Regions from separate parts of the Lentibacillus sp. L22 genome, predicted to be linked through region 1. Evidence: riboswitches for the same ligand, from Rfam matches in the RefSeq annotation. Region 1 holds a riboswitch; each other region holds the start of a gene.
The links. A riboswitch is a leader RNA that binds a small molecule or an ion and turns the genes downstream of it on or off. The one in region 1 is predicted to bind S-adenosylmethionine.
Positions count from the first base shown of each region.

Region 1 (6,050 bases):
CGTAAGATCGATCAACACAAGAAAACAATGGATTGCCTTGCACTCGGAAGCAGTGGGAAACATTTACGTTGACCAGGGAGCCGAAGAAGCGATTCTCTTTCACGGAAAAAGTTTATTACCTGCTGGAGTCTTCAAGTTGAGCGGATCGTTTCAAAAAGGAAATGTGGTAGAGGTCTATGGTTCCAGAGGTTTGCTCGGAAAAGGCGAGGTAAACTGTTCATCCGAAGAACTGCAACAAGTCATTGAAGGAAAGACATCCATTGTGCCATTTGTCGAGGTGATTCATCGTGATGGCTGGGTCAAGACACCAAAAATAGGGGAGGGGATTTTGTGAATGAGGTTAGACAAAAAGGGCAATCTGCCAAAAAAGCAAGTTTTGCATTGACAGGTACAACGACTGAAGAACGGAATCAAGCGTTGGAATTAATTGCCGATCAGCTTTTGGGTGAAAAGTCGGTCATCCTGGTGGAAAATGAACGAGATATTGAACAAGGGAAAGAAAAAGGGTTGTCTGATGCCATTCTTGATCGAATCATGCTGAATGAAGCCAGAGTAAACGATATGGCACAGGCCATCCGGCAATTAGTGTTACAAAAAGATCCGCTTGGAGAAACGCTGGAGATCATTGAAAAAGAAAACGGTCTGCAACTGCAAAAGAAATCCGTTCCGATCGGTGTCGTCGGGATGATTTATGAAGCAAGACCAAATGTAACAGTCGATGCCGCAACCCTGGCGTTAAAAACCGGAAATGCTGTTATTCTAAGAGGAAGTTCTTCCGCTAAATTTTCCAATCAGGCACTTGTTGCAGTCATTCGCCATGCACTTGCCAACAGTGCTTTGCCGGTTGATGCGGTACAGTTAATCGAGGACACAAGCAGGGAAACAGCCAAAGAATTGTTCCATTTAAATGATTACCTGGATGTGCTAATCCCTCGCGGCGGTAAGAATTTAATTGATACCGTTGTACGTGAATCCACTGTACCAGTCATCGAAACTGGTGCTGGTAACTGTCATATTTATATTGACGAAGCAGCTGACCCTAAGATGGCTGAAGCGATTGTCTTAAATGCCAAGCTACAACGCCCATCCGTTTGTAACGCGATTGAATCACTAATCATTCATGAAAAGTGGCTGAAGCAAAACGGTGTAAGCCTGTTAGAAAAGCTGGCTGAAAATGGTGTGGAGATCCATGGGGATGAAGCGGTATGTGCAGCCTTTTCCCAAGCAAAACCCGCAACTGAAGAAGACTGGTATACGGAATATCTTGGTCTTTGTATCAGTGTGAACCAGGTTGACTCATGTACAGCAGCGATTGAGCATATTAATCATTATGGCACGAAACATTCGGAGGCGATCATTACGGAAGATAACGAGCATGCCAAGCAATTTTTACAGCTGGTTGATGCAGCTGCTGTTTATCATAATGCCTCGACCAGATTTACCGATGGTGCTGAATTTGGCTATGGAGCGGAGATCGGTATCAGCACACAAAAACTGCATGCGCGTGGACCAATGGGATTGCGTGCATTGACATCAAGTAAATTTTATATTTATGGGAATGGACAGGTGCGAAAATAAAATAACTACCCATTACCACGCATATTAAATGATGAAATAGGGTCAGCCTGTCCTCACCAATCGGGGAGGGGCTGACCTTTCACGTTTTTCAGTTTCCGTTAAGCCTTTAACCGATAGTCCAAATTATGCTTCTTCAATGTCTCATCATTCCCAAATAAAAAGTGTTTTTCCATATTAGGGGAGTACTTGGAATTAACGGTTTCCACGCCAGCTGCCTCCGCTACTGCCCGCAACATGGCAGGTGAAGCTCCGCAGCATAAACCAATATAATTGATGCCGATGCTTTTTGCCTCTTTGGCCCATTCCGCCAGTTCATATCGATTATGATAGAGCGGATCAAGTGCTGTTGGGAAAGTTGTTTCCAATGGTAAGTGGCAACTACACCCACCATCTGGCAAGTTAAAGAAGGTCGGATGTTCGTCATTTGTCCGGTATGGGATTGGCAGTCCTCCAACATATCCATCAACGTTATGACGGATGTTGGCAAGGTATGGCTGCATCGTATTTGGTCCACGGAAACAATTCATCCCAACGACGAGTGCACCTTTTTCGGAAAGAAGTTTGCAGGCCTCTTCCACCGTGTAGCCATCCCGCAAGATGTTTTCGCCCATTAATCCAAAGGTGATAACAGCTGGTAAGCCCTGTTTAGTGATTTCTTCCAATGCAATCAGTGCTTCCTCATAATAATAAAATGTTTCGCCATTAATGAAATCGACCCCTTCTTGTTTGCACCAAGTTACCATTTCCGCAAACATGCTGCGGACTAGTTCCTGTGACTCGGGATTTTTCGGGTCAAAGATATTCGTGTTGGAAATATTTCCGGCGACAAGCGCCTCTTCAACCGGATGTTCCTTGGCGACCTCTTTTGCCAGGCGGATAGCACTCCGGTTTAATGGCTCCAACAATTCTTCTTTACCTATAATGCGCATTTTCTCACGGTGGGCATTATAGGTAAAAGCCAGTACCACATCTGATCCCGCATTCATAAAATCGCGGTAAGCTTGTTTTAATGCCTCTGGATTATCCAGTGCGACTTCTGGAACGAACGAGCCCGCCTGCAGATATCCCCTGCGCTCCAGTTCAAATAAATATCCTTCCCCGGCAATAACCGTACCTTCTTTTAACCGTTGTTCCAAACTACGCTTCGTCATTTTGTTTTCCTCCCTGTATACTTGGATTTTAAATTATATGGTAGCAAAAAGCCTCTTCTTACTGTCGATAAGAAGAGGCTTGGCACCGTGTGTTTAAGCATTTCTTATCTTCAAGCATTACGCTTCTGGAATTAGCACAGTACATACGCCTGTTGCTGAGGTTTCCCAGGGCCAGTCCCTCCACCTCTCTGGATAAGAATAAATTCAAATATTTATTCAATTATTAATACATACTATACGGGCAACTTAATCAAATGTCAAGCGAAAATGGGACACGAGGACAGGTTCGACGCCCACCATAAATTGGAAAACCGCCTATTCGTCGATAAAATCGCAAAAACCGCTGATAAATGTAGTTGAATTGTTGATAAACGATAAAAAAATCGCCGATAAACATTTGCTCTCCCTTTGGCTTGGACAGAAGAACGCCCCTATTCCTAATTAAATCAAGTCCATGCTCAGGTAACGTTCACCGCTGTCAGGCGCCATGGATAGTACTTTTTTTCCATTGCCTAATCGTTTGGCAACTTCAATGGCTGCATACACCGCAGCAGATCCGGACAGACCGATAAAAATCCCTTCCTGTTGCGGTAATTGACGGTACATGTTAACGGCATCTTCGTCCTCGATTTGCATAATTTCGTCATAGATGTCGGTGTTTAAGATATTCGGCACAAATCCGGGGCTTGTGCCAACCAGTTTATGTTTGCCTGGTTTGCCACCCGACAGGACAGGGGATCCCTTAGGTTCTGCAACAGTGATTGTCAGCCCGGGAATTTTTTCTTTCAAAACTTCCCCAGTACCGGTAATTGTTCCACCGGTTCCTGCTGTACAAACGAATGCATCGAGTTTGCTATTCATTTGTTCGTAAATTTCCAGCGCTGTAGTTGTCCTGTGAATATCGGCGTTTGCTTCATTTTCAAATTGCTGTGGAATAAAGCTTCCCGGAATTTCCTTTTGTAGTTCCAGAGCCTTTTTAATGCAACCGGGCATCTTTTCTTCGCTATGGGTGAGGACTACCTCGGCTCCGTACGCTTTCAAGATATTTTTTCGCTCTGCGGTACTGTTATCCGGCATAACCATAATGGCCTTATATCCTTTTGCCGCGGCATTCATGGCCAGGCCGATTCCCGTGTTGCCACTGGTTGGTTCAATAATGGTTGCTCCAGGCTTCAGGGCACCTTGATCCTCCGCAACTTTAATCATATTATACGCTGCCCGGTCCTTAACGCTTTTACTTGGGTTAAACTGTTCCAATTTTACGTAGACATCTGCTGCATCCTCAGGAACAATTTTATTTAATTTCACAACGGGTGTATCCCCAATTAATTGTGTCATATCCTGTGCGATTTTCATTCATAAGTCACTCCCTTATCCATGAATTTTTGTTGGCATGTAACTGCTGAAGGGGTTCATCCACCAGTAGTACCGAGTCATCAAAGCTAGAATTAGTATGGTTGAAATTCAAGTTAGTTACACAATGTGCTAATAAGAAGAACTTTTCGGGATCACTGAAAAAATACGCTTTACATCGATCGACCCAAATGCAAAGTTGATCGATAGCGCATGAAAGTTGATCGACCTGGGCGCTAAGTTGATCGATAGCGCATGAAAGTTGATCGACCCAGATGCAAAGTTGATCGAGAGCATATAAAACTCGATCGAGCCAGGTGCAAACTCGATCAATAACAGCATTTCAATCAGATCCGAATCATTTCCTTGTCCCTTTAATTCCTAGTGGTTTACTCTATAATATCAATTTTTCAAGCAAATTCACAGTATTTTTATCTGTTTTTTTGAAAAATAGGCGAGTCACCTATTGGAAAAATATAAAAACCATGCTACAATCATTTTAATTCCCATTAAACTTACTAATTTTATCAGAATTATAGACTATATAAAAAGGGGGCATTACAGGGTGGAATTACATGTCGATGGGGTATCCAAACAATTTCAAAAAAAACAAAATGAACCATTACTTGTATTAAACAATATTCAACTGACCATCAATGAAGGGGAATTTGTCTCTTTACTCGGACCGTCCGGGTGTGGCAAGTCGACATTGTTGTCATTGATCGCCGGACTGCAAACACCTACATCAGGGTCGATTTTCCTGGATAAGAACAATATTATTGGACCAGATCCGAATAGGGGGGTGGTGTTTCAGGAGGCAGCTTTATTTCCCTGGCTAAGTGTCAAAGAGAATGTCATGTTCCCGTTACGAAAAAAATTCGGTAAACAGGAGCAATCACAAATCGCGAATAAATATTTGCAAATGGTACAGCTCAGCAAATTTCCCGATCATTATCCACACGAACTTTCTGGCGGAATGCAGCAGCGTGTGGCGATTGCCAGAGTATTGGCCATGAATCCGCAAATTTTGTTAATGGATGAACCGTTCGCTGCATTGGATGAGCAAACGAGAAGTGTCTTGCAAGACGAGGTCGAAAAAATTTGGCTGGAAACGAAAAAAACGGTTATTTTTGTGACCCATAGTATCCGGGAAGCGATTAAACTGTCTGACCGGGTGCTGGTGATGGGGGCAAGACCGGGAAGGATGATTGAAGACTTTCAGATCAAGCTTGACCGCCCGAGACGACAGGAGGATATGGCGAAATGGGAAAAGAAAATCATGAGGATTTTGAAGACAGAAATTGACCAGGTCATACGGGAGGAACTTGATTATGCCGGTAGTTTTTAAACGAATCATCTTTTTTGTTCTACTCCTTTTCATTTGGCAGGGAATTGTCCTTCTTGGCATTTGGCCTGAATCGATGATACCAAGTCCGCTTTCTGTATTCAATGCCATCTATTCAGGATTACTAGATATGACGCTTGTCTATGATTTATTGGCAAGTTTTCGGCATTTATTCATCGGCCTGATCATCTCGATTCTAATCGGCGCCGGGCTTGGATTCCTGCTTGCAACAGTGAGAACAGCAGATGAAACCCTAGGCACGATGATTTTGGCGCTCCAAAGTGTTCCTAGTATTGTCTGGGTACCGCTTGCGATTATCTGGTTTGGCTTTGGGGAGACATCGATTATTTTTGTCGTTGTTATTGGTGGAACCTTTGTGATGACGATGAATATGCGAACTGGTGTAAAAAACGTATCGCCCATCTATTTACAAGCAGCACGAACGATGGGATCAAGTGGCTTCGATTTATTTTTAAAAGTTGTTGTACCAGCATCGATCCCGCATGCCGTAACCGGTGTTCGCCTGGCCTGGGCATTCAGCTGGCGAGCATTAATGGCAGCCGAACTATTAAGCACTGGTCCCGGATTGGGATATACTCTTTCCTACGCATCTGATTTCAATA
Region 1 is NZ_JBFNXI010000008.1:39,581-45,630, reverse strand. It holds gene proB (glutamate 5-kinase) at 1-334, shown strand, start outside; gene ABRT01_RS05850 (glutamate-5-semialdehyde dehydrogenase) at 331-1,578, shown strand; gene ABRT01_RS05845 (homocysteine S-methyltransferase family protein) at 1,677-2,729, opposite strand; SAM riboswitch class I at 2,831-2,928, opposite strand; gene cysK (cysteine synthase A) at 3,171-4,085, opposite strand; gene ABRT01_RS05835 (hypothetical protein) at 4,215-4,424, opposite strand; gene ABRT01_RS05830 (ABC transporter ATP-binding protein) at 4,648-5,430, shown strand; partial or broken gene ABRT01_RS05825 (ABC transporter permease) at 5,414-6,050, shown strand, end outside.

Region 2 (6,050 bases), on a different contig from region 1:
AATTCATATAGTCCATACTAATGTATTAATTTTCTTTGAAATGTTGAATTAGCGGAAGAACATCAACCAGGAAAAGCAAGTGTCGGTTAGAATCGGAGGGATATCGACCTTAGAAAGCGGGAATCGACCAAAAGTGGTGGGATATCAACCTCAGAAGGCGGATATCAACCAAAAGTGCGGGTGTATCAACCTGAAAAAGACGGAATCAACCGAAAACAGGGGGAGTATCAACCTAAAAAAGCGGATATCAACCTGATGGGAATCGACCAAAAGTTAAAGAACGTTTAATGGTAAATGAACTCCTTTCTTCGGTTTTGGCGGAGGGACAGGATTAAAAAGGGTTGTAAAGGTAAAATGCCTGTTTGATGTCAATATCCTTGAGAGTTAGTTTCAATTACGCGTACATATATTTAGTTAACTTCAGACCAATTCTCCATTAAAAAGGGAGTTGGTTTTTGTTGTTCAAATTTGCTTATTGAGACTTTTTGGAAGATGGGAGATTAAACAAGACAATGGAGAAAAACCATATCTAAATTACATTGGTTTGTAAGGAGAATTTATTGGTTATTGCCATGACTATAATGTTGTGAACGTTTAAGTGATTATATTCATTTGTAAAAAGCTACTAAATTGAATGCCAGAACAAGGGTAACTAGAAGCATGTACATAAAAACAAAGCCTAGATAATTTATTGAAAGTTCTAACCAGGATCATTGACATATGTTCCCTACAATGATAAGGATAAAGTATAAAGACCGGATTGTACTGGAGGAGTTTCACCGAAGCGTAAAATAAAGGGAGATAGGAAAAATGAATAAAAAATTAATGATGATGTTGTTAGCGGGGTTGTTGTCAATGGTATTAGTTGCATGTGGAAATAGTGAAGAAGATAAAGAGGATACAAAATCAGATACAGAAAAACAGGAAGATGAAAAAGAAATTAAAGTAGTAACTGCGGATCTATTCCATAAAAAGTTTTTCAATGATAGCTTTGGTATGGACGCACTTGGGGTATATGGGACTTTAAAAAATGAGGGTGAAACACCTGTAATTATCTCTGATGTGGAAATTACACTGTTTAATGATGAAGATAAGGCTATAGAAGTAAATACTGGTCAGGAAGATATTTTTAATAGTACGGCTATTGCTCCAGTTGTTATGGATGTTGATGAAAAAAGCTTTATTAATTTATATTTAGACTACAAGGACAAATACAAAGAATTAGACCACGTAGAAATTGATTATGAAGCTAAGCCAATATCAGCGGATAAACTAGTAAACATTGAGCTTGATAAAGATTCTATTAATCCAATGGGAGAATTACAGGAACCGGAAGAATGGAAAAAAGAAGATATGTCTGAAGGAACGATTCAGGGGAGGGAAGACATTCCTGTTACTGATGCAGATATTACCTTTAATATTGAAAATAAAGATGACAGAGACGCCAAGTACTATGCAGGTATTGGTGTTTACGATGAAGATGGGGAACTGCTGGGAACAGTTTTAGATACAGAGGATCTAGAAGATGATCATGTTCTTAAATCTGGAAAGGTTAAAAATGTCGAGGCATTAGACTCAGTCCCATTCAATATGGATAATATAGATCATGTAGAAGTTTACGTAGGTGGGATAGAGGCAGACGAAAGTGACTATTTGGAGGATTCAACTGTTGAAGAGGCTATAGAAGGGCACTTTAGTGAAGAAACTGATCAGAAAGAAGATAGTAACAAGTCCAATGATAAGGAGGAGGATTCAGAACTAGATCAAAACGATAAAAAAGAAACAGCTTCTTTAGACAGTTATTCAGAAGAAGAAATTGAATATGCTCGTGTCTGGATGCAGTTTATGGAAGTACAGGATATTACAGAACTAAATGTTAACAAGGTATCAGTGGGGACGCCTATTAATCCTCACGTTGATAAAAGTTCTAATTATCCAGAAGATGTTGTGATTCTAACTTCAGACATGACAGCAAATGGTATTATTACTTATTCAAGTAATGGAGATGGAACCATTAATATTTACCCAATTCCTTCACAATTTCCTCCAGAGGAATTTATTCAAGAGGAGGAAGGAATGGATATGCAGGAATACACTCAGTATTTAACGGATAATACTGAAAAGATGGATGTAGCCCCTTTAGATGATGATAAAGTGGCAGAGTTCCTAGACTCAGTAGATATTAAATATATGTAAACACCGTATATTTTACTATCAAGCCCCTTTGTAAGATTTTTTAATTGTCACTATTATTGTTGGTGACTTAAATATAAATAGATCCCAAAGGCTCATAGGGCTTCTATGATACAACAGAATAACGGATAAAAACATTGACATAAACAGGTGTTTTCGTTACGATAAATGACGAACGGACTCTCTTATTCAGAGTTGGTGGAGGGACAGGCCCGATGAAACCCGGCAACCATCACAAACGTGTGAAAAGGTGCTAATCTGATGCAAGGATAATTCCTTGAACAATAAGAGCGAAAGGCCACGAACCCTTTCCTCCATACGGGAAAGGCTTTTTTTGTTTTTAAGGAAATTGTATTCAATTAAAAACATGCATCATCCAAGATGTTTGAACAACATGTATGATAATCAATAATGATGAGTTCCGTACCAAAATTAAAGGGAGAGATTTGGCCTATGGCTGCAAATCGACGTTTATTCACATCCGAATCGGTCACGGAAGGGCATCCTGATAAAATTTGCGATCAGATTTCGGATGCGATTTTGGATGAAATTTTAGCAAAGGATCCAAACGCCCGTGTCGCTTGTGAAACCACTGTAACAACCGGTTTGGTATTGGTTTCTGGCGAGATAACGACGAGCACATATGTGGATATTCCGGCAATAGTCAGGCAAACGATTAAAGATATCGGTTATACCAGAGCAAAATATGGTTTTGATGCGGAAACATGTGCTGTACTTACAGCGATTGATGAACAATCGCCCGATATTGCCGAGGGTGTAGATACCGCCTGGGAAGCACGGCAAGGCCGAATGTCGGATGAGGAAATCGCGGCGATCGGTGCCGGGGACCAAGGCTTGATGTTTGGGTTTGCCTGTGATGAAACAGAAGAGTTCATGCCAATGCCGATTTCGTTGGCGCATAAAATGGCAAAACGTTTGGCGGACGTGCGAAAAGATGGCACACTTGATTACTTGAGACCGGATGGGAAAACCCAGGTAACAGTAGAATATGATGACCAGGATAATCCGGTAAAAGTGGATACAATCGTTATTTCCACCCAGCATCACCAGGATATTTCAACTGAACGAATTGAAAGGGATTTGCTTGAGTATGTCGTTCGCCCAGTCGTTCCGGCATACCTGCTGGATGAAACAACGAAATATTTCATTAATCCAACAGGCCGCTTTGTTATTGGCGGTCCACAAGGGGATGCCGGATTAACGGGACGGAAAATTATTGTTGACACATACGGAGGATATGCCCGTCATGGCGGCGGTGCATTTAGTGGTAAAGATTCAACCAAAGTGGATCGCTCCGCAGCATATGCCGCCCGTTATGTTGCCAAAAATATAGTTGCTTCCGGGCTTGCCAAAACATGTGAAGTACAGCTTGCGTATGCAATTGGTGTCGCTGAACCAGTATCGATAGCCATTAACACGTTTGACACGGGAACAGTTAATGAAGAAAGATTGGTTGAAGCGGTTCGAGAATTGTTTGATTTACGCCCAGCCGGCATTATTCGTATGCTTGATTTACAACGGCCTATTTTCAAAAAAACAGCTGCCTACGGACATTTTGGCCGAACCGACATCCTATTCCCATGGGAGAAGACGGATAAAGTTGAGGAATTAAAAGCATTGGTACAGATATAAGAACAATTGGTATGACTTTTCGTTATTATTATATATTTTTTGAGCCGATATTCTTATCGAAATAGGTCATCGTTTGTGATATACTCAAAAAGATATGATTACGAGAGCAAGAGAGTGAGGCTAAAGCCAATGTGTGGATTTATCGGAATGATTCGCAATAAGCCGGGGTTGCCAAATGAAACGGCAATACAGGCCTTTGAGCGGCAAAATAACATTATAACCCATCGTGGACCCGATGACGAGGGTTATTTTCACGATCATTATGTATCGTTTGGATTTAGACGTTTAAGCATTATCGATATCGAAAGTGGTCAGCAGCCACTCAGCTATCAAAATGAAAAAATATGGCTTATTTTCAATGGTGAAATCTATAATTATGTTGAACTTCGGGAAGATCTACGTCAAGAAGGCTATACATTTACAACGGAATCAGATACAGAAGTCATTGCCGCACTATTTACCAAACATAAAGAACAGGCATTTCAATATTTACGTGGCATGTTTTCCATATTGATCTGGGATAAGGAAAATGAAACGTTGTATGGTGCACGTGATCCGTTTGGCATTAAACCAATGTTCTATAAAGAAACAGAAGAAGGTACAATTTTTGCTTCTGAGAAGAAAAGTATTTCATTGATGTCGGAAACGGAACAAGTTGATAATGAATCATTGCAACATTATTTAAGCTTTCAGTTTGTACCGGAACCATATACGATGACAGCCGGCATTAAAAAAGCGGAACCAGGACATTATTTTGTGAAAAAACCAGGGCAATCAATCAACTTTACAAGATATTGGCATGCATCGTTTAACCCTGTCTTAATGGACAAACAAGATTGGATTAAGCGGGTTCAAGATGTGATGTATGATTCGGTGAATGTGCATATGCGAAGTGATGTACCGGTTGGATCGTTTTTATCCGGTGGCATTGATTCTACATTAATTGTCGCGATGGCACGGGAGTTTAATCCGAACATTAAAACATTCTCAGTTGGCTTTGAACGGGAAGGTTTTTCTGAAGTGGATGTTGCTAAAGAAACAGCAGATAAACTAAATGTGGAAAATATTTCTTACATTATCTCGCCCGAGGAGTATGTGGAAAAACTGCCAAAAATCATGTGGCATATGGATGATCCACTGGCAGACCCTGCATGTGTACCATTGTATTTTGTCGCCAGGGAGGCACGAAAACATGTAACAGTTGTGCTATCTGGTGAAGGTTCAGATGAGTTATTTGGCGGTTACAATATTTATCGTGAACCAGAATCATTGAAACTATTCCATTCCATACCGAAGCCGGCTAAGAATCTGTTGGCTCGAGTAGCTGAAGTACTGCCAGAAGGTGTAAAAGGAAAAAGCTTCCTCGAACGTGGTACGACACCACTTCGCGAACGATATATAGGTAATGCGAAAATGTTTGAGGAGGAAGAGAAACGGCAAATCCTGAAAAACTACAATGAAAATCTATCATACCGGCAAATTACTGAGAAACTATTTGATCATGTAGCAGATGATGAATTGGTGAATCAAATGCAATATGTCGATATTCATACTTGGATGCGGGGAGATATTTTACTCAAAGCAGACCGGACGACAATGGCCAATTCGTTGGAGCTACGAGTTCCGTTTCTGGACAAGGAAGTCTTCCGTGTTGCCAGCCAAATTCCAGTTGAATTAAAAATTGCCAATGGCACAACAAAGAATTTGCTACGTGAAGCATCACGGGGGATTATTCCTGATCATGTACTTGACCGTAAAAAATTAGGGTTTCCTGTACCAATTCGCCATTGGTTGAAAAATGAACTGAATGGCTGGGCCAAACAATTAATCAAAGAGAGTGAAACGGACCATTTGCTGCATAAGCGTTATATCCTTGATTTGCTTGATGCACACTGTCAGGGTAAAGGCGACTATAGCCGGAAAATTTGGACGGTGTTGATGTTCATGCTGTGGCACCAGATTTTTGTCGAAAACAAATTTGATATAACTGAGTTAAGCAAACCGGATGTATCCGTGGAACCAGCGACAGTTAATAAATAAGCATAGAATAAAGCAGGCGGTAACGTTATAAAATCGTTATCGCCTGCTTTCCCATTTGCTTCCATGCAGCTTTGAATTCCGTTCTTGGTGCTTTATTATTCTGTTCCAGTGGATCATTGAAATAAATATACTTGTCATCATAGCCTGTTACCAATACCGCGTGC
Region 2 is NZ_JBFNXI010000031.1:26,065-32,114, forward strand. It holds gene ABRT01_RS12985 (hypothetical protein) at 811-2,196, shown strand; SAM riboswitch class I at 2,376-2,484, shown strand; gene metK (methionine adenosyltransferase) at 2,647-3,846, shown strand; gene asnB (asparagine synthase (glutamine-hydrolyzing)) at 3,976-5,886, shown strand; gene ABRT01_RS13000 (C39 family peptidase) at 5,912-6,050, opposite strand, start outside.
Region 2: another riboswitch for S-adenosylmethionine. It lies ahead of metK (methionine adenosyltransferase); the one in region 1 lies ahead of ABRT01_RS05845 (homocysteine S-methyltransferase family protein).

Region 3 (6,050 bases), on a different contig from region 1:
GGTCATCCAACGCCTCTTTCAAAGAACCAAATTCCTTTGCATTTGCAATTTTCATACCGTCAATTTCCGCTTTTAAATACGCTTGCCCGGACTGTAAAGCACGCAAAATCTGTCCATGTTCTTTTAGTGTTTCCCCTTGCATTTTCAGTGTTTGGTCAAACCCATCCATTCGCTCATCCGTACGATCAAATCGTTTATCCATGCCATCGAGCCTTTCTGCAATAGACTCCAACATTCCAATGATTTTGTCTTCTTTTTCCAACCGGTTCACCTTCTTTTATTCTTTTACTTAGTGTAACATATTTCCGATCCGCCAGGGGGAAATTTCATAGGTTGTAAAGACACACTACTATTTCACAAAAGCATCTATTTCCACATGCAAAAAGAGATGTTTAAAATGTCAATATACCGGGATATATTGACAAAGTCGCTGATAAACCCCGTAATTTTAGCAATCTACCTATGCACTATTTCTTCCCCTACAAAAATGTAATTCACCGCAATTTGAAAGAACATGCTTCTAAGAACTGTATATTTCCCCACCCATTGGTAAAAATACCCGTATACAAAAAATGCAGGAGGTATATATCATGACAGATAAGCGTGATAATGATCAGGATCCCAAAAAGGACAATCCGGAAAATCATTCAGGTGACCAACATGATGATGTTACACATGACCCCAGTCGCCGCCGCTTTCTCAAAAACAGCGGGATGGTAGCTGGCGGTGTGATTGGCGGGGGATTACTTGGCGGCTTTTTGACTAATCAGTTCACATCAAACGAAGAAGCGAAAACACCAAAAACACAATCAAAGAAAGAAAATACAGCTGACTATCAAAACGCGCGGCAATTTTTCCATCGCATCGGGGACTTCACGGTATTGGAAGCGGCCGTCGAACGAATTTATCCCAAGGATGATAATGGGCCGGGTGCAATCGAGCTTGGTGTACCCTATTTTATTGATAATCAGCTAGCCGGTCTTTGGGGCATTAACGGCAGAGATTACCGGCATCGCCCGTTTATTTATCAGAAAAAAAATCGGAGTAATGAAGGACAGGCCGATCAGTCTATGCTGGATCGCGGGCAGATTTTTCTCAATGGGTTGCGAAAAATGAATGATGAAAGTAAAAAACGCTTCGATACAACATTTGATAAGGCTGATGAAGATCAGCAAATTGAAATTTTACAGGACTTTGAACATAACAAAGTCAAGATGCAAGGTGTTTCTGCAGCTGATTTTTTCACCTTGTTACGGCAAGCAACATTAGAGGGGTGTTACGCTGACCCGCTATATGGCGGAAACAAAAACATGGACGGCTGGCGTATGAAGGAATTTCCTGGTTCCCAGCCATCGTACACTAATATTATTAGCAACGAGAAATTCGACAAAATCGAACCAATGAGCCTAAAGCAATATCAAGGACATTAATCAACATGACAAGGAGGAGAGAATATGGTCCAAAAACTCGATAAAGTGGATGCAGTTATCGTTGGCTCTGGTTGGGCAGGTGGTATTGCCGCTGCAGAACTTTCCAAAGCAGGTTACCAAGTTGTCGTGTTAGAACGCGGAGAGAACAAAAAGCAAGATGATTTTGTTGGTACCAAGGATGAATTAAAATATTCCATCCGCTATGATTTGATGCAGAAATTAAATAAGGACACCATTACCTCGAGAAGTAGTATAAACGATACAGCATTGCCCGTGCGCAACAATAGTCACGCCCGCATCGGCACAGACACTGGAGGGGCAGGTGTACATTGGAATGGCATTAGTTTCCGCTGGTTGCCATATGATTTTGAGATTTACAGTAAAACGGTGGATCGCTACGGCAAGGATAAAATCCCCAAAGATATGACCATTCAGGACTGGGGCATTACCTATGACGAATTGGAACCGTATTACGACAAATTCGAAAAAACTGCCGGTATATCCGGAGAAGAAAACCCAATCGGGCCCAAGCGTTCAGATAAATATCCGAATCCGCCGATGCAGGAGACCGCGGTTACCCGGCTGTATAAAAAAGCCGCGAAAGAACTCGGATATCATCCCTATCACATACCATCTGCCAACGTCACCAAGCAGTACACGAACCCGGACGGAGAAACCATTAACGCCTGTATGTATTGTGCATTTTGTGAGGAATATGGCTGTGACTTTGGTGCGAAGGCGGATCCGATTGTAACTGTACTTGCAACTGCCGAAAAGACTGGCAATTACGAACTGCGTAATCAATGCACTGCCACCCGGGTTACCCATAGCGGCAACCGGGCTAACGGGATCATTTATACCGATACCTCAACCGGTCAAGAATACGAGCAACCTGCTGACATTGTTGTGCTTGCCGGATTTGTTTTTACCAATAACCGGTTATTATTATTATCTGAGATTGGCGAACCATACAATCCTAAAACTGGAAAAGGTATCATCGGCAAAAACTTCACCGGCCATTTTTCCAATCTCTCTACCTATGTCGGTACCCGCGGCTTCTTTGAAGATAAAAAATTCAATTTGTATGCCGGTGCAGGTGCCCTGGGTACGACGATTGATGACTTTAGCGGTGATAATATCGACCATACCGATCTCGATTTTCTACATGGGTATGAAGTGCATTACTTCCAGACGGGAATGCGGCCGATTGCCAATAACCAAGTTCCAAAAGGTACACCAATCTGGGGGAAGGAATTTAAGAAAAATTCATTGCACTACACGAATCGCAATATCTTCCTGACCCCACAGACCGCATTTTTGCCGAATAAGAACAGCTACATGGACCTGGATCCAACGTACACCGATTATCTTGGCAATCCGCTGCTCAGAGTAACCTGTGAATACCAGGACTATGATATCAGCCGCACCCGTCACGGTATTAACACTTCCAAAAAAATCGTGGAAAAAATGGGTGCCGATATCGTGGATGTCGATGAAATTGATGATGATACGCAATTCGACCACAAATTTTATACCGATCATTTCTTCGGTGGCGCCATCATGGGTGATAGTAAGGATAATTCAGCAGTCAACACGTATTCACAGATGTGGGATATGGAAAACCTATTCGTTGTAGGCGGCTCTTCCTTCCCGCATAACAGTAATTACAATCCAACCGTTACTATCGGCGCATTCGCTTACCGTGCGACAGAGGGAATGATTCAGTATTTAAAAAATGGAGGAGGAATAGTTTCTTAGGAGAAAAGGGAATAAGTACTTTACTTGTTTGATCCATTGAATATATTTTATTGGCTTTGGGTCAGTGTATGTTACTTTTGTAAACATTCAAAAATCCCTTGACATTTAGTATCGTCACGTGTAACGTAAATATTAATAATTTAATATAATTTTTTCTTATCCAGAGAGGTGGAGGGACTGGCCCTTGGAAGCCTCGGCAGCAGACTCGGTATAGAGTACTGTGCCAATTCCAGAAGCGTCATGCTTGAAGATAAGAAGAGCGAACAACTGTGATCGTGAAACCTCTTCTTAATTCAAGAAGGGGTTTTTTGATTCCATAAAGGCCCCGCGTAAACTAGACAGAAAGGAGCGGTGTTGCAGGAATAGCTGAACCTATTGATTTTAACCATCACAAAAAAGAAAGAGGGTATATTACATGTCGATTACATTAACCAAAGCACCATTTAAAGCTGATCTTGTTGGCAGCTTGCTTCGTCCAGAAAATTTGCAGCAGGCGAGGAAGGCATACAAAGAAGGAAGCATCTCCGCTGAACAACTGCGTGAGGTAGAAACGAAGGAAATCAAGCGCATTGTTGACAAGCAGATTGAGGTCGGTTTAAAAGCCGTGAGTGACGGAGAGTTCAGACGCCGCTTCTGGCATACAGATTTCCTGGAACATTTAAATGGTGTAGAAGGCTATGTTCCTGAAACTGGATTCGTTTTTCACGGCGAGGAGGAAACGGAAAAGTATGATGTACGAAACATTGGCAAGATCTCGTTCAATCCGGACCATCCGTTTCTAAAAGACTTTTCCTTGTTTCATGACATTGTAGATGGCCGGGCAGTTGCCAAACAAACGATTCCAAGTCCTAACCAATTATTCAATCCCGGTATTCGCGATGAAAGTATCTATCCGGATATAGAGGAATATGCAGATGATATTATTCAAACCTACCGGGATGCATTACGGGCGTTTTATGATGCTGGTGTACGATACTTACAATTTGACGATGTGTATATTGCCGGTCTTTCGTCACCCGATATTCCGTTCAATGACGGTACATTTAATCGAGAACAATTAATTGATTTGGCATTGCGGGTTGTTAACGGCGTACTGGAAGGAAAACCGGATGATTTGTATGTGACAACCCATCTCTGTCGCGGTAATTATCGATCTAACTGGGCATTTGCAGGAAGTTATAAACGGATTGCACCCACATTATTTGCCAAAGAAAATGTCAATGGATTCTTTTTAGAGTATGACGATGATCGTTCCGGTGATTTCAAACCATTGGAATATATCCCAAATGGAGGGGCACAGGTTGTACTTGGCCTGGTCACTTCCAAATCTGGTGAGCTGGAAGATAAGGAAAAGATTAAAGCACGAATCGAGGAAGCATCACAATATGTACCGCTTGAACAACTAGCTCTAAGTACACAATGCGGATTTGCCTCAACTCATCATGGAAATAAATTAACTGAGGAAGATCAATGGAGGAAGCTGAAGTTTATTGTCGAGATCGCCAATGAAGTATGGGGTTTTTGATCATTGGTACAATCTCGAAATGTCTTCGGTTAAGGATATTCAAGGGTCTCTGTAGTGTTGTGGGGATAGTCTGGATTTTTATTAGGAACTTCCTAATGGAGGAGTTCCTTTTTTATTGAAAACATGCAATGAGCATACAATGACTGTTTCATATTTTCAGCTATCAAAAGAAACAAAAACAAACATCCCCCCTTGATGCTTGGGGGGGATGATCCTACCAGGAACGTATTGCTCCATCGTCCAAACAACCGGGACGAATGACACCTTTGATAAAGTTTTGGCTAGTTGGCAATGACACCAGATGAGCCAGCCATTGTTCCTTTTCCTTATCTGGAATCCTGTGGACAAAACTTTCTGCAGTAACCTGAAGAATCACATCATCGTCACTAATTCCAAAGTCCAAGGACCAGCCACCGGTTTTGGAAATTCGTCCAGACGTATCGGTTCGAATGATTTTATAATCGTCCTTTTCTTTATAGGAATCTAACACAGATGCATCCAAATAGATTGGTAGTTTTTCAAGCTGTCCATCCTTTAGCGCTTTTGAGAATAGCTGTTTTATGATTGGAACGTCACTCACACGAATGGTTTCTACCGCCATTGCTTTACCTCTCAACCGGTACGCCAACCATGCTTCCCCATTCGGTCCAGGAGCCGTCATAGTTGCGGACGTTGTCAAAGCCAAGTAACTCGTGAAGGGCAAACCATGTGTGAGCAGAACGTTCACCAATTCGGCAATAGGTGATAACATCTTTATCGGAAGTAATTCCTTTTGTTCCATATAATTCTTTTAATTCCTCTGGAGATTTAAACGTACCATCCTCATTCGTAGCTTGTTTCCATGGCACATTGGCAGCTCCTGGTATATGTCCACCGCGTTGAGCTGTTTCGGTCATTCCTGGTGGCGCAATAACTTCACCGCTAAATTCTTGTGGACTGCGGACATCTACAAGCGCTACGTTGCCATCCTTTACTGCAGCTAATACTTCAGGTTGAAGCGCACGAACAGACAGATCTGGATTTTTCGCCTCATATTTTACAGGGGTTACATTAGGTTCAGTTGTTACATATGGGCGTTCTTCAAGCTCCCATTTTACCCGGCCGCCATCCAATAATTTGACTTGTTCGTGACCAAAAATTTTCAACTGCCAGTATGCATATGCTGCGAACCAGTTGTTATTATCACCGTACAATACAATTAATGTGTCAGGGGTGATGCCAGAGTTTCCAAGTAATTCCTCAAACTGCTCTTTGTTTAAAATATCACGACGAACCTGATCATTTAACTGGGTCGTCCAGTTCCATGCGATTGCGCCTTCAATATGACCAGATTCATA
Region 3 is NZ_JBFNXI010000014.1:28,259-34,308, reverse strand. It holds gene ABRT01_RS08735 (hypothetical protein) at 1-262, opposite strand, end outside; gene ABRT01_RS08730 (gluconate 2-dehydrogenase subunit 3 family protein) at 591-1,430, shown strand; gene ABRT01_RS08725 (GMC family oxidoreductase) at 1,455-3,188, shown strand; SAM riboswitch class I at 3,342-3,445, shown strand; gene ABRT01_RS08720 (5-methyltetrahydropteroyltriglutamate--homocysteine S-methyltransferase) at 3,604-4,713, shown strand; gene ABRT01_RS08715 (hypothetical protein) at 4,928-5,314, opposite strand; gene ABRT01_RS08710 (sulfurtransferase) at 5,319-6,050, opposite strand, start outside.
Region 3: another riboswitch for S-adenosylmethionine. It lies ahead of ABRT01_RS08720 (5-methyltetrahydropteroyltriglutamate--homocysteine S-methyltransferase); the one in region 1 lies ahead of ABRT01_RS05845 (homocysteine S-methyltransferase family protein).

Region 4 (6,050 bases), on a different contig from region 1:
GTTCCAGGAAAATGATCGTAAAGGCCAGCGCAATATTAACAATCATTATTATAGCCACTAAGTATGGCATGAACACCATGTCAGTTTCTCCTCTCAAAAAGCAAACGCATTTTACTTTATCATTTGTAAGCAATATGTATATCATCCGTGCATTCTAAATTACTATTGTATACCAGTGCCAAGAAAAAACAAAGGGGGTAACAAAAAGGGTCAGCCCCACCACTTTAATACATTAAAGCGGCAAGGGACTGCCCCCTATATTTTATCCAGCGCCTGTTTGAGATCATCCCAAACGTCTTCCCATTTTTCCAATCCAACAGACAAACGTATAAGCTGATCGGTTATTCCCATTTCCAATCTGAATGCTTCCGGGATAACCGCATGTGTCATAGTAGCCGGATGTTCAATAAGTGTCTCGGCATCACCCAGACTAACGGCGATTTTCACAAATGATAAAGCATTTAACATCGCTTGTGCATCCTGTTTTGTTCCCTTTATTTCAAAGGAGATCATACCGCCACCGCGTTTCATCTGTTTTTCCATAATGGCATAAGATGGATTTGCTTGATCACCCGGGTAATAAATGCTCGCGACTTTTGGATGGTCTTTAAGCTTGGTAAAAATTTGTTCAGCATTATCACAATGCCGATCAAGGCGAACTGGCAACGTTTTAAGCCCACGAATTAACAGCCATGCATCAAACGGTGAAATAATACCGCCGATATCCTTTTGGGTGGACATTTGTACAGTATCCAAAAAGTCTTTGGATCCAACAACAAGACCAGCTATAACGTCCCCATGACCACCGATATATTTAGTAGCACTGTGAACAACAATATCACATCCCAAATCAAGCGGGCGCTGTATATATGGCGAACAAAACGTATTATCAACGACAACCGGGATCGCAAATTCCTTGGCTACTTTTGCAACCATTGCCAGGTCAATCAACTTCATGGTTGGATTAATCGGCGTTTCCACATAAATACAGGCCGTTTCCGGTTTGATACATTTTCGCAACTCATCAGCGGAATTCATGTTGGAAAGGCTATGGGTTATCACGTATTTTTCCTCCATCATGCTTAACAGGTCAAATGTACACCCATACAGCCCGGATGAACAGACAATATGATCATTAGCCTTGGTTAATGCAATCAAAACTGCCGATACAGCAGCCATCCCGGAGCCAAATGCCAGCCCCCGCTCCCCATGTTCTAACGCGGCCATTCGTTCCTCCAATGCCGTTACAGTCGGATTGCCAATTCGTGAATAAATATAGCCCTCCTCATCCCCGGAGAATCGGCGTTCCCCTTGTTCAGCAGTTGCAAATGTAAAAGTTGATGTTTGAAATAATGGTGGTGTTAAACTTCCCAACATATCTTTTGCATCATAACCATCATGTATGACAGATGTTTCCAAATGTTTAAATCGCTTAGCCATATTCCTCTCCCCTTTATGCGCTTTCTTTCTTTACATCCATGATATCGGAAAATACCAATATTCGAAAGTGTTTTCTGAATTATTGACACACTTTTTTCGCTAAACTGAATCCCCTCCTTGTTAAGATTTTAGAGGAGCTGCAAGCAGGACGGGAGGGACTCGCGAAGTCGGTAGAGTACGCTCCGGGGCGGGAGAGGAACCCGCTAAGTCGGGACAAAGACAGCAAAGCGATTTCGCTAATGAGCCATGATAATTCCCAAAATAACAGTTGACAGATGACACTACTCAGGTTTATACTTTTTATTAAATTAAATTTTTCAAAACCTTTTTATATCTCTTATCAAGAGCGGTGGAGGGATTAGGCCCTGCGAAACCCGGCAACCATCAGGCTAAAAAGCAGTCATGAAAGGTGCTACATCCTACAGGTCCTTGTCGATCTGGAAGATAAGAGGAGGAACGTTCTTATCCGCCCTCTTCTTAAGGAAGGGCGTTTTTTCGTATCCCCCCACGTCAATTGCAACGCTCGATCAAAGTCATTGCTATACTGTGATACAAGCAATCCTTACAGAATTAAAGCATTGGCTGAAATAATCAGTCACCCAACTACCTAAGGAGGAATCATTGATGTCAAACTTTCATTCGCACGATTTAGAAACATTGTTGCTTCATGCAGGGCAGGAACCAGATCCAACAACAGGATCTCGCAGTGTTCCGATCTACCAGACGACTTCCTACGTATTTAACGATACGGAACATGCGCAAAACTTATTTGCATTAGCTGAACCAGGCAATATCTACACACGACTTGGCAATCCAACGTGTGCTGTTTTTGAAGAACGAGTCGCCCAGTTGGAAGATGGATCAGCAGCAGTTGCCACCTCATCCGGCATGGCAGCAATTACATTAGCTATTCTGAATCTGGCTGGTGCCGGTGACGAAATTATTGCCGACAGCAACTTGTACGGCGGAACCTATAATTTGTTTTCCACCACTTTGCCCCGTTATGGAATTAAGGTGAAATTTGTTGACGGGACAGACCTTGATGCCATTCGTTCCGCGATAACAACAAAAACGAAAGCAATTTATGGAGAAATTATTACCAATCCGAGTCTGAATGTGCTTGATGTGGAGGAAATTGCCAGCATCGCCCACGAACATCATATCCCGTTAATTGTGGACAACACGTTTGCTACCCCGTATTGCGCAAAGCCCTTAACATGGGGAGCCGACATTGTGATCCATTCTGCTACCAAATGGATCGGTGGCCACGGAAATTCCATTGGTGGTGTTGTTGTCGATGGTGGACGATTTAATTGGGACAACGAAAAATTCCCCGGGTTTACCGAACCGGATGAGAGCTATCACGGCCTCCGCTATGCAGACTTGGCTCCGGCTGCCTTCGCAACAAAATTACGGGCGCAATTACTGAGGGATATCGGAGCATGCCTAAGTCCCATTAATGCCTTTTTACTATTGCAAGGACTGGAAACCTTACATTTGCGTGTCGAACGTCATAATCAAAATGCGCAAGAAGTCGCCGCATACCTCAAGGCGCATCCAGCTGTGGAATGGGTCAACTATCCTGGATTGGAAAACCACCCTTCCCATTCATTGGCTAAAAAATATTTGCAACACGGTTTTGGTTCCATCATCACGTTCGGTATTCAAGGTGGCAGGGAAGCAGGAAGGAAATTGATTGACAATATTTCGATCTGGTCACATGTCGCGAATGTCGGGGATTCGAAATCACTGATTATTCATCCTGCATCCACAACCCATCAGCAATTAAGTGCGGAAGACTTGGAAAAAAGCGGTGTATCCGAAGAACTTGTCCGCCTTGCTATCGGGGTCGAAAATGTGGATGATATTTTAATTGATTTGGATCAGGCTATTGCCAAAGCTACCGATACAAAGCCAACTATCCAATCTTCCGGGAATGATGCCATTAAATGGCTGCTTTCATCCCCTTTTTCCCGTGAAGCTGGTGCGATAAGACAAAAAGTAATCGCAGTAATTGGTCAAGATCATAGCAAACAGGAATTACAGCAATTACAACAGCATGGATTCCAAATCGTCGAAGTAAATGAACAGACCCAAGCGCCGGATACAATTGATGCAGCTTGGCTGAAAAAAGGACCTGTCCCTGCCAGCACGCTGGAACAGTTTATTAATGCACAAGGAAAGATCCTGTGGATAGAACAACCGGATGAAACCGATCCAACACTGGAACATGCAAAAGCTTGCGGAATTACGGTTATCACCGGATTAAACCCCAATGAAACATTTATACGTTTACGCAACAACACATCCGAACAACTAACTGTTGAGGTATAACAATTTTTTAAGGTTTTGAAGGCTGACCCTATATGGGTACGGCCTTCTTTTTTTACATCATTTTCGCGACAAAACATGTATGCTATAATCATAATCACAACCTGCAAGAAATAATGGCTTCTGTGTGTGTTCCACTAGATATGGATGATTTTAGCAGGAGTCCCCCTGTCTTATTATTACAATTTTATAACATGCCAAATCAATGATAAAAACATGATATACTAGCCAAGATAAACGGGTAAACATATACTATTATGCACCCTTTTCGCATTTGTTCTGATTCATTTCATTTCTTGCATACAGTATAATAGAACTATTTTCGTATTGGTGTGATAAATTTGAGGAAGTTTGCAGTTATTTTTGTTATTTTACTTGTCATTATCGGTGCAGGAGGCTTTTTTATTTATTATAGTCAAGCTCACCAAGTGGAAAAAACGATTCAAGATGTCCAGGACCACTCTTCTGAGCAACAGACAGCCGATAAAAAACAAGAAAAACATGATTCCAAGCAGGATCAAAAAGAAAAATCGGAACAAGACACAAAAAAAGAAGATGATAAAACCAGTATCAAGGCGTTTCTGGAAGACACCGTACAAAACACGATCAATTATTTCACCAATAACGAAGTCCACGTTGTATCTATTGGGGACTCATTAACCGAGGGAGTTGGCGATACGACAGATGGTGGTGGATATGTCGGTATCCTGGATAATACGATTAACCAAAAGAAACATGTGGCGGAATTCGATAACTACGGTAAACGGGGAAACCGGTCAGATCAGCTACTAAAACGCCTGGATATCCCGGAAATATCCAATTCCATTAAAGATGCGGATATTGTCACGATCACGATTGGTGCAAATGATATCATGAAGATTTTAAAGGAAAATATCACGGACCTGTCATATGCAGATTTCAACGAAGAGCGATTAAATTATGAGCAGCGGTTAATTAAAATTTTTGATAAAATAAATGACCTGAATCCAGATGCAAATATCTATCTGATTGGCTTTTATAATCCATTTGAGCAATACTTTCCAGATATCAAAGAACTTGGTACAATTGTGAAAGATTGGAATACTACTGGAGAAAAAATATCCAGAGAGTATGAAAATGCAACATTTATACCGACAATAGATTTATTCGAGGATTCAGATACCAACTTATTTGCGGATGATAATTTTCATCCCAACACACTTGGTTACAAACGCATTGCGAAACGAGTATTAGAATACCTGCAACCAGAACATGCAACCTAACGATTTGGGAAAGCTAATGAGTACCAATTGATTTTAATAAGCGAGGTGAACTGCTATCACGGAAAGAAGAAATACCGAACAACCTGGAGGGAAATGGAAACGACTATTTTTTGGCTTGCTTATCTTTGACATCGCCATTATTGTCATATTACTGCTATTAATTTTCTGGCCTGTGTCATCAACACCTGCCCCACAATCAGAGGGGAATTATGACCAAAAAAGTTCTGAATTTGTTGTTCGTACCACAAAAGAGAACCTGAATGAATTAGTCAATGCTTATATTGATCAATTATTAAATGATGCAGACCACCATTATAAAGTTTCTCTGGAGAATGATGTTCATTTAATTGGTGAACTGCCAGTATTTTCTTCAACCGTACCACTTTCTGTCCATCTGGAACCAATTGTTCAAGACAATGGGAATGCTGTTTTGAAACTGCGATCCATATCGGTCGGGATGCTGGAATTGCCCAACAAGAAAATAATGGAATACATGAAGCAGTATCTGCCAATGCCAGAGTGGGTAACGATCGATCCAAAAAATGAAGAGGTTTATGTTGCTATCGACAAAATGGATATCAAGAGTAACTTTCAGGTCAGCATTGAACGATTTGATTTGGGAGCAAACGATTTAGCCTTCAAAATCAAAGTCCCTTATGAAACACTGGGAATTGATTAAAGACACTGATCGCCGGGGTCGGGGCTAATCAAGACATTAAATAAGGGATCATCCAATAACAGATGATCCCTTATTTTACAACGAACTGCTTTACTTTTTCAGACAAAAAATATATAAATGATTGCTTTGCCAATGGCTGTGCTTCTTGCACTAATTGGTGTTTGGCATTTTCCATACATTTTGGGTAATCTCCAAGTTTGCCTTCATAAACTAATTGTAATCCGGAAAGATTGCGAATGTCGGCTGGTGTTACCAAGCAATGGGGTTTTTCTACTTGAAACGATTTCACATTGTGTAGAACGGTCGCAACAAACTGTGAACAAAACAAGGCATGTTCC
Region 4 is NZ_JBFNXI010000007.1:114,378-120,427, reverse strand. It holds gene cls (cardiolipin synthase) at 1-79, opposite strand, end outside; gene megL (methionine gamma-lyase) at 256-1,440, opposite strand; SAM riboswitch class I at 1,775-1,891, shown strand; gene ABRT01_RS05600 (O-acetylhomoserine aminocarboxypropyltransferase/cysteine synthase family protein) at 2,065-3,774, shown strand; gene ABRT01_RS05595 (GDSL-type esterase/lipase family protein) at 4,104-5,033, shown strand; gene ABRT01_RS05590 (YpmS family protein) at 5,089-5,712, shown strand; gene ABRT01_RS05585 (hypothetical protein) at 5,783-6,050, opposite strand, start outside.
Region 4: another riboswitch for S-adenosylmethionine. It lies ahead of ABRT01_RS05600 (O-acetylhomoserine aminocarboxypropyltransferase/cysteine synthase family protein); the one in region 1 lies ahead of ABRT01_RS05845 (homocysteine S-methyltransferase family protein).